DNA from 4 places in the Falsiruegeria litorea R37 genome. Region 4 is predicted to be linked to each of the others. Evidence: riboswitches for the same ligand, from Rfam matches in the RefSeq annotation. Region 4 holds a riboswitch; each other region holds the start of a gene.
The links. Region 4 has a riboswitch for cobalamin ahead of TRL7639_RS01330 (hypothetical protein). Riboswitches for the same ligand answer to the same signal wherever they lie in the genome.
Positions count from the first base shown of each region.

Region 1 (3,580 bases), 2.5 Mb from region 4:
CTTTGTATGAAAAGCTTGGGTTTCAGGACGTAGCGCGACTGGTCCAACATCAAGGAACCCTTACAGCTGCGCCAGAGGCCATCGGCGCCCAGGACGCGCAACCCAGGGATCTGGACAGCATTCGCCGATTGGAAAGCCAAAGCTATGGCGGCGACAGGTCGGCATTGATTGAATGGCTTGCCGAGAATGGTGAACTGGCCGTGATGCGAAGCAGGAGCGACGTTACCGGCTTTGCCGGGTGTCGTCGCTTTGGCCGGGGGTATGTGATCGGGCCAGTGGTGGCACAAGACGTACAAGACACTAAAACCTTGATCGCGCACCACCTGAAGGGGTTGGTCGGGCAATTTGTGCGCCTCGACATCGTTCGCAACGTCGACCTTACCCCTTGGCTGGCGGATGCGGGCCTGTTCATGACGAACCAATCCCCCGTGATGGAGCGCGGAACAATCCCGGCCGCCCCTGACAGAATGGCCGTGTTCAGCCAAGGTCTGGGGTAGCGGTCCATGCCTGCTCCGCAGGAGATGCGCAGCCGATGGGCCCTGGATCGCCCCACACCGATGGAACGGCACCGCATTCTGGACCCGAAACCCAATGCCTCCATTGTAAAAACCACCCTAGAGCGCAGTCAAACCCTGCTGCCCGCTTTGCAAGGTGCCAAAGTCCTGACCAGTTGGGCCGGGTTCATCGACAGCACCCCAGATGGCGTATCCGTGATTGACCTGTCAGACACCCTACCCGGTTTCCTGTTGGCAGCGGGCTTTAGCGGTCATGGGTTTGGCATTGGTCCCGCAGCAGACCATCTGGTTGCTGATTTGCTTACCGGCGCCACGCCGATTGTTGATCCCACGCAGTTCCGCTTGTCGCGCTTGCGTGCGTCTTCCTGGGGCAAGGTCGCCGAGTTTTAACCTTCGGTTGAACCCACTCGCGACTTGGCCCTTTCGCATGGGTATTTAGTGACGCATCTGCTTCGGTTCGAGCGCTTCGGCGTTCGATGAAAAGGGAACGCAGTGCGACCCGTTCGGTCAAACCTGCGGCTGCCCCCCGCAACAGTAAGCGATGAACTAAGCCGGATTTGCCACTGGAGTGATCAAAGCACTGGGAAGGCCCGGCCCAGCCTAGATCTGCGAGCCAGGAGGCCTGCCGAGGTGTTCATCCTGTTCGGGTGCGGGGCGCGCTCAGGGCAACGGTCAATCCGTAGAGGTGACATTTTCAACGTCTGCAGAGAGCACCTTCCTTTGAATACACCCAACAGAACGGCTGGACTCGCCGGGGGGATACAGGATGAAATTTAGATTTAAAATTAGGTGGTTACACCGATTTTAAAGCCGCTTTGCAAGAATGTCTCACACGGCTTATTGTTATGCAATAACATATCATTTTAATTCCTCGTCGCGGTGAGTCCCAGCACAAGAAAGCGGAATTGCTTGCCATTCAGAAGGAATTTCAACATGTCCCTAGCCTCTCGTTTCGCGCTTGCAGCCCTCGTGGCACTTGCGCCCGCACTACCCAGCTCAGCGCAACAAGGAAGCTTGCCAATTTCAACCGGATTTGGCCCAAATGCCGAAGTTCCCGACCCGCGCGCAGGCTACAATGGCTGGATGTCGAACCAGACCGGCGTGACCGAGACGTTGATGGGCATCGACTATGATCTGAACCTGTACCCCCGCCTCGCGGCCGGGATCGAACAAGCCTCGCCCACCACCTGGCGCGTGACCCTGCGCGACGGGGTGACCTTCCACGATGGCGCGCCCGTGACGGCCCAGGCGGTGATCGACGCGATTTCCGCGATCTCGCAAGAGGGTCACACAGGACACAACAAACGCGTGGACAAACTGCTGGATCTGGCAGGCATGTCGGCAGATGGCGACGCTGTGGTGGTGTTTGAGACCAACAGCCCCAACGCCGCCTTCCCCTGGACCCTGTCAGAACCCGCAATCGCCATCATCGGCGCGGCCTCTGACGCCTATCCGATCAACGCAACCGGTCCGTTTGTGTTCCGCGAAGCGATCCCCGAGCAGCTTTACCGTGCCGAAGCCAACGCCGTCTATCGTCTGGGCACCCCCCGCCTGGAAGAGGTTCGCGTCGTTGTCGCGGGGGATCCGGCCTCTGCCGCATTGGCTTTTGAGGCTGGTGAAGTGGACATGGTGATCAACTATCCCGAAACCGACTTCGACCGGATCAAGGAAACCGGTGCGCTTGGCTTTTCCGCCCCGACCGCGCGTCTGTATTTCTACACCGTGAATGCGGCCAGCGGCCCGATGGCAAACCCGCTTGTCCGCCAGGCCGTGTCGGTTGCGATTGACCTTCAGGGTATTGTCGACGCGGTGCTGTCCGGTGTTGGTGGCGTTCCCGCAGGCACCATGTTCCCCCCGGGCAAAGGCTGGGCCGCTGACATTCCCGCGCCCTATGACATGGCCAAGGCCGAGGCCCTGCTGGCCGAGGCTGGCGCCGTCAAAGAAGGAGGCCAATGGATGCTGGATGGCGAGCCGCTTGAGATTGACATCGTCACCTACTCCTCGCGCGCGGCCCTGCCCCCCACGGCCGAGCTGACGCAAGCGTTTCTGCAGGCCATCGGCGTCAAAGCCAATGTTCGGGTCGGTGAATATGGCGCCAGCAACGATGCCATTGCCAACGGGGATGCGGACATGTTCTTGCAGGCCTGGGTTATGACCCCGCAGGGCGATCCCGGCGCAGTACTGGAAACGCTGTTGAAATCTGACGGTGGATCGAACGCTGGTCGCTATGCGAATTCTGATCTCGACAAGCTCTTGGCCGATGGTCGCCTGACCTTCGAACAGGACAAACGCGAGGCGATTTATGACAAAGCCCAAGAAATCATCGCGTCCGAGGCGGCCCTGATCCCCGTGTTCCACGTCAGCCAGGTCAACGTCGCACGCCCCGGTCTGCCCGGCTATGCCGTGCATGGGAACCATCACCTGGTCTGGCGCTTCAGTGCGCTCCTGTCATCCTGCCTTGGTCATGCAGGAGCCCCGATCTGCGTTCAACCCGGTGTTGCCACTGCATCAATCGGATATGGAGCCGGTCAATGCGCGGAAAGTTAAACTGCCTCCGAACCGTCTGGACCGGTTGTGCGATGGCCTTGAACTGTCCAAGGATCTGTTGAACAGAAAACCCACCGAGGTCTCAATCGGTCAGGCACAACGCGTCGGCATTCTGCGCGCTGATCGCCGCGCCGCCGCTGATCCTGTTTGACGAACCGCTGTCGGCCCTTGATGCGGTCACACAAAAACACACGGCACGCCTGATTGCCGATCTACAGACCGAAGAAGGCTTCGCCGCACTGATCATCACCCATGATCTGGGGTATGCTTGTGCTTTTTCGGATGAGATTGCGGTTCTTATGTCCGGTCGGATCAAAGAGGTCAGCGCCCCGCTGGCATTCATCACGCAACCGCGAACCCAATATGGCGAGATCTTGCGTGACGCCGCCTTTGCACTAGGCGCCTTGGAGCACGCGGCATGATCCTTGGCATCCTGAGCTTGGGGTTGCGTGCCATCGTCGTGATCAGCAGTGCGGCCATTGCCACGCTCGTCCTGTTATGGAACGCCCCTGGCGACC
Region 1 is NZ_FWFO01000001.1:2,731,750-2,735,329, forward strand. Features, by position in the region: gene TRL7639_RS13290 (GNAT family N-acetyltransferase) at 1-497, shown strand, start outside; gene TRL7639_RS13295 (NAD(P)/FAD-dependent oxidoreductase) at 504-905, shown strand; cobalamin riboswitch at 952-1,159, shown strand; gene TRL7639_RS13300 (ABC transporter substrate-binding protein) at 1,449-3,062, shown strand; gene TRL7639_RS23115 (hypothetical protein) at 3,034-3,213, shown strand; gene TRL7639_RS23470 (hypothetical protein) at 3,362-3,484, shown strand; gene TRL7639_RS13305 (ABC transporter permease) at 3,561-3,580, shown strand, end outside.
Region 1: another riboswitch for cobalamin. It lies ahead of TRL7639_RS13300 (ABC transporter substrate-binding protein); the one in region 4 lies ahead of TRL7639_RS01330 (hypothetical protein).

Region 2 (3,580 bases), 740 kb from region 4:
GATGGCCGCCCCCAGTATCAAATTAAGGCTCAATCGCCCCATGTCAGTTAAGCTCGGGATGCATCGCCTGCACCATTTTCGAGATCGCCTTGATGCTTGCAGGCCCCGGTGTCAGCTCTTCATAGCGCAGACCGATCCAGCGTTCGTTCTTGACGGCGTCGGTTTGGGACATGACGGGGTGTTCCTGCAGAAACTTGAACGTATCCTCGGCGCCGTTGCCGGTTTGATAATCAAGCAACACCAGAAACTCGGGGTTCGCCGCTGCAACCGTCTCCCACGAGGTCCGACCCCAGCTGGTGTCCATGTCGTGGGTCACGTTTTCACCGCCCGCAGCTGCGATCATCGCATCCGGGATGGCAAACTTGCCGGCGGTGAACGGCGCATCGGCAGGACCATCCAGCAGGAAGACACGCGGCTTTGCCAGATCAGCGGTCTTGGCTTCGATTGCTGCCAGCTCATCCTTCCAGCCGGTCACCAGGGCTTCGGCCTTCTCGGATACCTGCATGACTTTCCCCAGACGAAGCACGTCGTTGAACAGCAAGTCCATGCTGGCTGCGGGGCGGTTTTGGTCCAGATGCACGCAGCTCTCAGACAGAATCATCGTCTTGATACCAAAGGGTTTCAGCGTGTCCGGCGTCACGTCACCGCCCGGCTTCATGCCATAGTACCAACCCGCAAAGAACAGATCCGGCTCAGCCGCGACCAGGTTTTCGACCGTGGGATACTTTGGCGCCAGTTCGGGAATGTCACCGCGCAGGTCGTCAAACTCGGGGCTAGTCTTGTACCAGCCGGTGATGCCGGTCAGGCCAACGATCTTGTCCTGCAGATCCAGGGCAAAGGCCATGTCGGTCATGTTCATGTCATGCACGATCAGCCGCTCGGGGGCAGTTTCAAAGGACAACGGTTCGCCGCAGTTGTCGACGGTGATCCCCTGTGCAGAGGCCCCGCCCGCCATGGCTGTGATCAGCGCCACGGACCAGATGTGTTTCATTCCCAAAGACTCCATAGTTCAGGTTGTACGTGTGGTTTTGCGAATGTCCAACGCCGGTATCATCCGGCCTTCGTGCTGAAAGCGCAGGTAATCGACGCCAAAGGTGTCGCGGACATGATTGGGTGTGAGTACCGCATCCACCGGCCCAAAGTGGGTGAGGCGCGTGGATTTCATCAATGCAACATGGGTGGCAAATTCGGGGATCATGACCAGATCATGCACGATCATCACGACTGTGATCCCCAGCCCGGCCACAAGCGAAAGCATCCGCCCCTTGGCGTCCGGGTCCAGATGGTTGGTTGGCTCGTCCAGAAACAACAACGAGGGCCGCTGCGCCAGCGCGCGTGCGATATGCGCCCGCTGACGCTCGCCGCCAGACAGCATCGACATCTTCTTGGCGGCCAGTTGGTCCAGCCCTGTTGTCATCACAATGCGGTTCAGTTCATCCGCGTTCTCCCGGGCCGAGCGGTCCGAGCGGATGGGGATCTGTCCCAAGGCCACGTAATCTCGCAGCGACAGCCGTCCGTCCGGCAATTCCTGCTGGCTGACGACCGCAATCATGCGGGCGCGTTCGACCGCGGGCATCTGTTTCAGGCTGTGTCCCTTGATCAGGACATCCCCCAAAGCCAGATCCGCCGCGCCGCAAAGCAGGTTCAAGAGCGTGGTTTTCCCCGCGCCGTTTGGGCCTGCGATCGCCAGAATCGCGCCTTGCTCCAAGTCGAACGAGGTGCTTTGCAACAAGGCGTCACCGTTCAGGGCATAGTATTCAAGATGACGCGCACTGAGAAAAGAGTGGCGGGTCATGGCCGATCCTCGGATGTGGCCCACGACGCGCGGCGCAATGCAGCCGGGGCTGTCACCCCAAGCAAATTGCAGCGTTTCAAGACGCTGCTTGATCGAATCCAGCGCGCGGTTTGGATCTGGCGAAATGGATCAGTTGATTTCAGCATTGCCCGCTCCGCTTGATGTCAAGCGCGGACAGTAGGTGCCGTTCATGTAAACACGCAACAAACGTGCCATCAAAGCCTCCTTCCAGGACGCCCCGTCCCGGGTTGGTTGAACATAAGATGGCAGGTCTCCTGACTTGCGGGTCGATGCTTGGCCATCCTTCCCGACCGTTTGGGTCAGTGGGTCACTGGCGTCGCTCTGCGCTTACAGTTGCGGGGGCAGTCACGGATTTGGCGCCGAAGGTTGGGCCGCACCGTATTCCCTTTTCATCCCTGGGATAACCTCCAGGAAACCATCGCGCTGTTGAGTGCCCGACTTTGATGGATGTGTCAACAAGCGACAATGTGTGATGGTCCGTCTGATGCCCAAAAGGGCCGCAGACACTGGCGTCAGTCGCGGGCTATCCGATTTGGAATTCTATCTGAAGGAAGATGGCTGGGGTGGTAGGAATTCCAGCCCGATGATCCCTTTCTTCGACTTACCCCGCCAGAGAGCCAAAGTGGGGCATTCCTGGGGGCCTTTTGGGAGTCTGGATACCCTTGGGTAGGTGCTCTGGGAGGGGGGACTGTAGGGGCCACAGAGAGGGCCTCCGGGTGGGTCCTGGAGAGGGTTCTCAGTGGTGGGTTTCTGTGGGGAGGTTCTTACTGGGAATAAGCAGAGATCCCCGGTAAGAGGTCCTGAGAGTGACTAACCAGATTAAGAACCCTTGGCATTCCAGACCCTTAGATGTGCACAGGTGGTCAGATCATCCCGAGGTTAGGGAACTGGTGGATAGGATCTGGGAGGGGTTCCTTGGGGAAAAGATCGCTGAAAGAGGACCTGGCCCGAAACCCAGGATGGGGTTTAGGAAGCAACTCAGGGTAGTGATCCTGGACCTGTACGTGGCTTGGTTGGATGATCCGGAGACGACTTGAACTCAAAGCAATCGCCCACGTCAGCTTCGCGCAGGAAGCGGGCTTTGCAAAGTCGCGAGACAAGGGTGTTTTGAACACTTTGCACAAGAATGGGCGTTCAAAGCTCATCGTCCCATGACGCGCATACTCGACCATCGTTGAAATTGGTCACTGTTAGAGATTGTGTTGACAACGGCTGGCCTGAAATTTTGCCAGATATCGCTTTCAACATTTCGGGCTCAATCTTTACGGACGATACGTCGTTCGGCCAGCCCCAGTCGATTTTTGTTTCCAGCTTCGAGGCCTGCATTTCTCCATTCTCATCCCAAGAGGACAACTCAATCGAGGCACCACATCCAGAAACGCATCTCGCTAAGTCATCATCAGGGCTGACTTTGCGGCCCTCAACAACTAGCGGGTTCCTCATTCCAAGGATGATGTGTTTAATGCTCTGAGGAGAAGCCTCTAGTGTGAAAACTTCGGACGGATGAGAGAGTGAAACCTTCGGTGCAACCGGCGTCGAAATCGGCGTTGGAGTATTGCCTGTCAGTCTCACCCATTCACTTGCAGTATGCGCAGCAGAAGAGAGCAACTTCACAATGCGAACTTCTTCTTCATAGTTCCAACAATGTTGTTTCATCAGAAAAATATGCCTAATAGCCGCTGCTATGTCTGGCACTTCAAGCTCGTCCATACCCAATTGAACCCACTGTGCAGCCGCACGGCCGGATTGTTCAACATCAGAAAA
Region 2 is NZ_FWFO01000001.1:1,006,436-1,010,015, forward strand. Features, by position in the region: gene TRL7639_RS04990 (FecCD family ABC transporter permease) at 1-42, opposite strand, end outside; gene TRL7639_RS04995 (ABC transporter substrate-binding protein) at 44-991, opposite strand; gene TRL7639_RS05000 (ABC transporter ATP-binding protein) at 1,010-1,795, opposite strand; cobalamin riboswitch at 2,044-2,251, opposite strand; gene TRL7639_RS05015 (DUF2971 domain-containing protein) at 2,951-3,580, opposite strand, start outside.
Region 2: another riboswitch for cobalamin. It lies ahead of TRL7639_RS05000 (ABC transporter ATP-binding protein); the one in region 4 lies ahead of TRL7639_RS01330 (hypothetical protein).

Region 3 (3,580 bases), on a different contig from region 4:
GCCTCATAAGTGGTGTTCAGGTCCATGCCCGCCGCCTTGGCTGTCACCAGCGCCTCGCAGCAGGTGACCAGGTTCGCAGTAGCCAGATAGTTGGTGACAACTTTCAGGATCGAAGCCGAGCCCAGATCACCCGTGTGCAGGACACGGCGGCCCATGGTGGTCAGGAACGGCAAGATGCGTTCGAACGTCTCGCGATCACAGCCCGCAAAGATCGAGATGTTGCCGGTGTCGGCCCGGTGGCACCCGCCGGACACCGGGCAATCCACAGCCGCCCCGCCCCGTTCGATCACCATGGCTCCCAAACGTTTGACTTCTGCTTCATCCGTCGTGGACATCTCCATCCAGATTTTGCCTTCGGTGACCTCGGGCAGCATTTCCTGCATCACCGCGTCCGATGCTGCGGGCGACGGCAGACAGGTGATCACTGCGTCGCAATCGCGCATCAGCTGCGCCGGGCTTTCGCCCCGGCTGGCCCCACGCGCAACAAAGTCATCAACCAACGCCGCGCTCAGATCGTGCACCGTCAGATCGATGCCATTGCGCAGAAGCGAGCCCGAGAGCTTGCCGCCCACGTTGCCCAGACCGATGAAGCCAACTTTCATGATGTATCCTCCCAAACGGGCAGCATGCCCGTGTATACGATTCTGGAGCAGAGTATTCCGCGTGACATGTGCCAAGAGAAATGAATAATAATGCAGTAAATGTCTAAATTTTTTTGGTGATAAATGGACCGACTTCCCAACCCGATCTGGCTGCGCACGTTCGAGGCCGCCGCCCGGCATCTGAACTTTACCGAAACCGGACGCGAACTGGGGCTGACGCAGACTGCGGTGTCCCTGCACATCCGCTCACTTGAGGGAAATCTGGGCGCAAAACTCTTCACCCGCGCCGCGCGCCGGTTGGAGCTGACCGAGTTGGGGCAGTCTTATGCGCTGACCGTGCGCCGCGCACTGTCGGACATCTCGCTCAGCACCAATGCGCTGTTTGGCGGCGACAGTCGCCAGACCCTGACCATTCGCGCGGCCATTTCCACGGCAACCTATTGGATCGCGGCAGAGCTGCCCGCGTTCAACACGCTCTATCCCGACATCCCCGTGCGCCTTGTTTCCAATATCTGGGCCGACAGCACCAAGGTTGATGATGTCGATGTGGAAATCCGCCTGGGCTATGGCGATTGGCCCGGTCTGCGGGCCGAAAAACTGTGTGATGAAACCATCGTTCCGGTCTGTCGTGCAGATGCCCCGAAACCAAGCGTTGATGCGCTGCAATCCGGGCCATTGATCCATATCCTTGGCTACGAAGACAACTGGGCCCGGTATTTCGAGGCGCACGGCCTGCCCCCGGCTCAAAAAACGCCCCGCCATTCGGTGGATACAACGGTCGCTGCCCTGCAATTGGTCATGGGCGGTGCAGGCTATGCCACGATCCTCAGCCGGTTCGCCCGGAACGCCATCGACCAGGGCGCGCCATTGCAAATCGCGGGGCCTGCGATTCCCTTTGCGCAGTCGCACTATCTGATTCATGCAGAAGAACCGGCGACACAGTCCGCCTCAGCCCAGCTGTTCATCGCCTGGCTGCGGGATCGGCTCGATGGTAATGCCGCTGGCTGACTGCATCCGGTCGCTTTTCTCTGCCCCGCTGCTCTGGCACCTGTCCCAAGCTTGACAAGGCCTGCCCGCATGCCCCATGTCGCTTGCGTTGGTGTCTGTGCAAACAGATGAAAAGGGAATGTGTCATTCGGCGTCCAGCCGATTAAACACAGCCGCCCCCGCGACCGTGACCGGAGAGGGTGCCCAAGCCACTGGCCAATCAGGCCGGGAAGGCGGGTCGCCCGACAGAGACGCCTCTCTGACATCCGCAAGCCGGGAGACCTGCCAACACCTGAAAGACCAAACCGGACGGGGTGTTCCGGTGACGGGCTGATGGCCCGCGCATACCCCGTCCCCCGAAACCCAAGGGGGGATGAGAGAGATGAGTGATTTTGCACCAGTCGAGCTGCTGGTCTGCACTACGTGCCGCCGTGGTCTGCCCATCGAGGACGACAACCAACGACCCGGCACGCTTTTGCACAAGGCACTGGAAGAGGCAGAGCTGCCTGAAGGTGTCCAATTGAAAGCCGTCGAATGCCTGTCCAACTGCGATCAGGGTTGCTCGGTCGTGCTGCGCGGCGGGCCGTCGCGCTGGACCTTTGTCTATGAAAACCTGAACGAGGCCGACGACGTCGATGTCATCGTCGAAGGCGCCACCAAATACCACGCCACCGCCGACGGGATTGTGCCCTGGCGCGAGCGTCCCGTCCATTTCCGCAAAAACTGCGCCGCGCGCATCCCCCCGATCGGAGCCTGACCCATGTCGACCCTCGAAAAACTTCCCGTCACTGTCATCACCGGCTTCCTTGGTTCGGGCAAAACAACGCTTGTGCGTCACCTGATGCAGAACCCGCAAGGCAAGCGCCTGGCCGTGATCGTCAACGAGTTTGGCGATGTTGGCGTCGATGGCGAAATCCTGAAATCCTGCGCGATCCCGGATTGCCCTGCCGAGAACATCATGGAACTGGCCAACGGTTGCATCTGCTGCACCGTGGCCGATGACTTCATCCCGACCATCGAAGCTCTGATGGCGCTAGAGCCGCGCCCCGAGCACATCCTGATCGAAACATCCGGTCTGGCGCTACCCAAGCCGCTGCTGAAAGCCTTCGACTGGCCCGATATCCGCTCGAAAATCACCGTCGACGGTGTGATCGCTCTGGCCGATGCCGAAGCCGTCGCCGCAGGCCGTTTCGCCCCCAACGTCGAGGCGGTGGACGCGCAGCGCCTGGCCGATGACAGCCTTGATCACGAGACGCCCCTGTCCGAAGTCTTCGAAGACCAGATTTCCTGCGCGGATATCATCCTGCTGACCAAACCGGATCTGGCAGGCCCCGATGGCATCGCCAAAGCCAAAGAGATCATCGCAGCCGAAGCCCCCCGCCCGCTGCCCGTGGTCGAGGTGGCCGAGGGCGTCGTAGATGTGCGTGTTGTTCTGGGTCTGGAAGCTGCGGCCGAAGACGACATGGAAGCGCGCCCCAGCCATCACGACGGCCACCACGACCACGAGCATGATGACTTTGAAAGCATCGTGGTTGAGCTGCCCGAGCTGACCGACCCACAAGAACTGGTTGATCGGATCGAACGTCTGGCCAACGAGCTGAACATTCTGCGCGTCAAAGGCTATGCCGCCGTTGCAGGCAAACCGATGCGCCTGCTGGTGCAGGCCGTTGGCGCGCGCGTGCGTCATCAGTTCGACCGCCCCTGGAAGGCGGAAGAAAACCGTCTGGGCCGGGTCGTTGTCATTGCCGAGCATGACGACATCCAAGAGGCGCGCATCCGCGACATCCTCGCCGGTCAGTTTGAGCCGGCAGAATAAGGACCAAGACCGCCAATGCATGTCGTCTTTCGCGAAAGCCACGGTCTGGATGAGGCCGATACACCGATGGATCTGGGGCAGACGCCCGGTGATCTGGTCGTGCTGTCGTTCTCGGACAGTGATCTGGGGGCTTTTGCGGCAGGCTGGCATCGTGGCGGCGGTCCCGAGGGGCGCA
Region 3 is NZ_FWFO01000002.1:313,252-316,831, reverse strand. Features, by position in the region: gene TRL7639_RS15110 (NAD(P)-dependent oxidoreductase) at 1-602, opposite strand, end outside; gene TRL7639_RS15105 (LysR substrate-binding domain-containing protein) at 726-1,610, shown strand; cobalamin riboswitch at 1,683-1,893, shown strand; gene TRL7639_RS15100 (DUF1636 family protein) at 1,972-2,346, shown strand; gene cobW (cobalamin biosynthesis protein CobW) at 2,350-3,405, shown strand; gene cobN (cobaltochelatase subunit CobN) at 3,421-3,580, shown strand, end outside.
Region 3: another riboswitch for cobalamin. It lies ahead of TRL7639_RS15100 (DUF1636 family protein); the one in region 4 lies ahead of TRL7639_RS01330 (hypothetical protein).

Region 4 (3,580 bases):
CCGCACCATGGCGTCTTGTCCGACAAGATCGGCAAAGGTCTCGGGTCGGTATTTGCGGGCCAGAACCTGATAGGGGGTCGGGGCTGTGTCGGTCATTTCTGCTCTGCCGGATTCGTCATGAAGCCGTAGCGTAGTTGCCGCAGCCACCGGCGTCCACAGTTGCGACGCGCGAATTTCGTTTGGATTTGGCCGGGGGCGCTGTACAACTTTTGGAATTACATCAGTTGGCTGAATGTTTGAGCCTTTTGAATTCCTTGGGGGAAGTCATGTCGGAAATGGTGATTTATGCGTTGCAGGTCGGCGGCGGCACCCTGGCGATTTCCCCGTTGCCAGGACGGTATGGCGACTACGAAACAGATCTGGACCTGATTGCGTCCTGGGCGCCGGGGCTGGTGCTGTCCATGACCACCGAGGTCGAGATGTTACAGCATGGCGCCAGCATGTTTGGTGCGGACATCCAGGGGCGGGCTTGTCGCTGGGTGCACTTGCCGATCGAGGACTTCGGCGTTCCGGGTGAGGTGTTTCTGGAACAATGGTCAGATGTGAGCGCCTCGGCGCGGCAAGCCTTGTCCGGGGGCGGGCGTGTTCTGGTGCACTGCAAAGGAGGGTGTGGGCGCTCCGGCATGATTGCTCTGCGCCTTATGGTCGAATGCGGGGAGAACCCGCGTGAGGCGCAGAAACGTTTGCGGGCCGTACGCCCCTGTGCCGTCGAGACGGATGAGCAGATGCAATGGGCCTCGACCGGTCGCATTTTGCGTGTGCTTGACTAGGGTCCTGACCCTAAGCTTTGTTGTGGCCGTCATAGGGCCAGGGTACACTCGCGCCTGTGGCGTTTTCAGCTTCGCAGATGGCACTTGCGCCCAACCGGCCAAAACGCGCTGTATACGGTAATCTAGGTAGGCGGGTCGAACCAAGCGCAACCCGCCGAGCGAAGCGAGGCTCGGCCCAACGGGAGGCGGCGTTCCGTCAGGAACGCCAATGACGGGCGGGAGCACCCCGAGGCCGCCAATGTCCCTCCGTCAGAGAACGGCGTGGTGCACAGTTTGGGTCTCGATGTTGGTGGGCACCGCCTCGGCAAGGGCGCAGGGACGCTCGAATGTCCCGGCAGGCATAGGCCGCGGTTGTGGATCAAACAACGCGTCTGCAAATCGGTTCAAATCCTCTGTTTCTGCCTCGGGGGTCACACCGCAGAAGATGCGTATGCGATCATGGCTGGCAGTGAACCGGGCCGGACATTCCATCGGGCAATGCTTTAGGACGCTGTTTCCTTCGATCTCGAAATCGTCGGATGTCATGGGCTTTGACGCTACCATGGCTTGCGACAGCTTCTCGGCCATGCGTTGCACCGCAGGGCAGGTTTTGCCGGTGTGCTGACACACGGTCGCTGAAAACAGGTGAGTGTTGGTCTTCCAGATCATGTTGCGCCCTCCGCGCAGGGAAAGGGGAATGTGACCGGAAAAGGTGGCTTGGGTGCCATCGATTCGGCCCGGACGCCCCGCCCAGGTTCGAGTTTCAGTTTCGATGGCAGGTCTCCTGACTTGCGGGTCATCGCTTGGCCGACCTTCCCGACCTTGCGGTCAGTGGTGTTTCGGCGTCGCTCTCCGCTTACAGTTGCGGGGGCAGTCGCGGACTTGGCCTCAGATTGGGCCGCACCGTGTTCCCTTTTCATCCCGGTCGCGGATTCGCGGCGCGGGAACCATCATGAGATGGCTAGCGGTTGGATGGGGTTGGCGTCAATCGGTTTTGGTCGCAAACAGCCGATCGGGTAGTTTGCGCAACTCATCCGAGCTTTGTCGGGCACGCGCCAATTGCCAGCCGCCTTGTAAAAGAATGAACAGCGTGTCGGCGGTGTCGCGGGGATGCGCCTCACCCAGGCGTGCAGCGTGGTGGGTTACTTCGGTAATCCAGCCCTCGTAAAGGTGGTGCGCGTGCTGGCGAAAACCTGTGTTGTCTGGCCCTTCAAACAGTGTCGCTGAGATCGGGCAACCGTCCCACTGGCCTGAATTGTCAAAGAGCTTTGCTGCCTTATGGCACAAGGTTTGTGTACCAGAGGGAAAATCCTCTGCCGGTTCGAAAGAGGCTGCGATAAGGCGCAACATCTCGTCCGAGGCCCAGGTGGCCGCGGCCACGGCGAGATCGGATTTGCCGTTGGGAAAGTGATGATAGAGCGAGCCTTTGGGTGCGTCTGCTGCACTCAAAAGCTCTGACAATCCAACCCCATGATAGCCCCTACGCCGGAACAGGTCGGCAGCGGCGCGGATCAGGCGGTCTTTGGTTGGAAGCGGACGTTCGGTCATGTTCGCGTGATATTGACACCACTAGACCGAATGGTCCAGTGATGTGTTTAGACTGATCGGTCTAGTGGCCGGAGCTATGTCAGAGGATGCACGATGCTGGACAATCAAACTGTTGTCGAAGTCGAGGAGTTTCACTTTCCCGCAGGTCCGGCCGAATTGTCGGCGGTTCTGTATCGGCCTGCTGGCAAGCCGCTGGCAGCAGTGGTTCTAAATGGTGCCACTGGTGTTCCGCGCGACTATTACCGACACTTTGCGCGGTGGCTTGTCGAAGCGCGCGGCATGGCGTGTCTGACCTATGACTACCGAGATTTTGGCACGTCGTTGAAGGGGCGATTGAAAGATTCGCCCGTGACCATGTCCGATTGGGCCCTGATCGACATGCCCGCAGCGCGGTTCGAGATGAAGCGGCGGTTTCCCGATGTTCCGCTGTGGGTCATCGGTCATTCCGTGGGCGGGATGCTGATGCCGTCACAGGACGGGATCGAGGATGTGGATCGCATGATTGGCGTGTGCTCGGGGCTTGTGCATCACACGGATCACGATTGGCCGTATCAGGGGCTGGCGCGGCTCTTTTGGTTTGGGCATGTGCCGTTTCTGGTGAAAGTGCTCGGCTATCTGCCGGGCAAGATTACGGGGTTCGGAGCCGATTTGCCGCCGCAGGTGTATTGGCAATGGCGGAAATGGTGCACGTCGCCCCGCAGCTATCTGCCCGAGGCCGGGCTAACCATTCCAGCGCCTGATTGGGGTCGCAGCAGGGCACCGGTGACGATGATTGCCCTCAACGACGACGACACCATTCCGCCCAAATGCGTGTGGAAACTGTCCGAGCTTTATGGGGCAGGGGTCGAAAAAAAGACCCTGACGCCTTCGGATTATGGGTTGAAAGAGGTCGGCCATCTTGGGGCGTTTGCGCGTCGAAGTCGGACGTTGTGGCCCGACCTGGTGCCAGCCCTGTAACGCCGGGCACCCCAAGTTAGGGGCGCCCGGCATGGGTTACAGGCCCTTGCGGCCTTTCTTGTCCTTCATCACTGAACGGACCATCTTGCCAAAGGCTTTGTCGCGCGCCCGCGCCTCGGCCACGGTTTCCGAGTTCATCCGATCCTCACGCAGCAGCTTTTGCCAGCGACGCAGGCGATCTGGATCAAGAGTTCCGGCCTCTATCGCGCCCCGTATGGCGCAACCGGGCTCGGAACTATGCGCGCAATCCGAAAAGCGGCAGTCACGGGATAGCTCGACAAGATCGGCAAAGACCTCATCAATGCCGTCCGGGGAATCAAGCATTC
Region 4 is NZ_FWFO01000001.1:265,297-268,876, forward strand. Features, by position in the region: gene TRL7639_RS01320 (DNA polymerase III subunit gamma/tau) at 1-147, opposite strand, end outside; gene TRL7639_RS01325 (protein-tyrosine phosphatase family protein) at 267-770, shown strand; gene TRL7639_RS01330 (hypothetical protein) at 1,020-1,418, opposite strand; cobalamin riboswitch at 1,507-1,716, opposite strand; gene TRL7639_RS01335 (TetR/AcrR family transcriptional regulator) at 1,734-2,297, opposite strand; gene TRL7639_RS01340 (alpha/beta hydrolase family protein) at 2,391-3,254, shown strand; gene rsgA (ribosome small subunit-dependent GTPase A) at 3,291-3,580, opposite strand, start outside.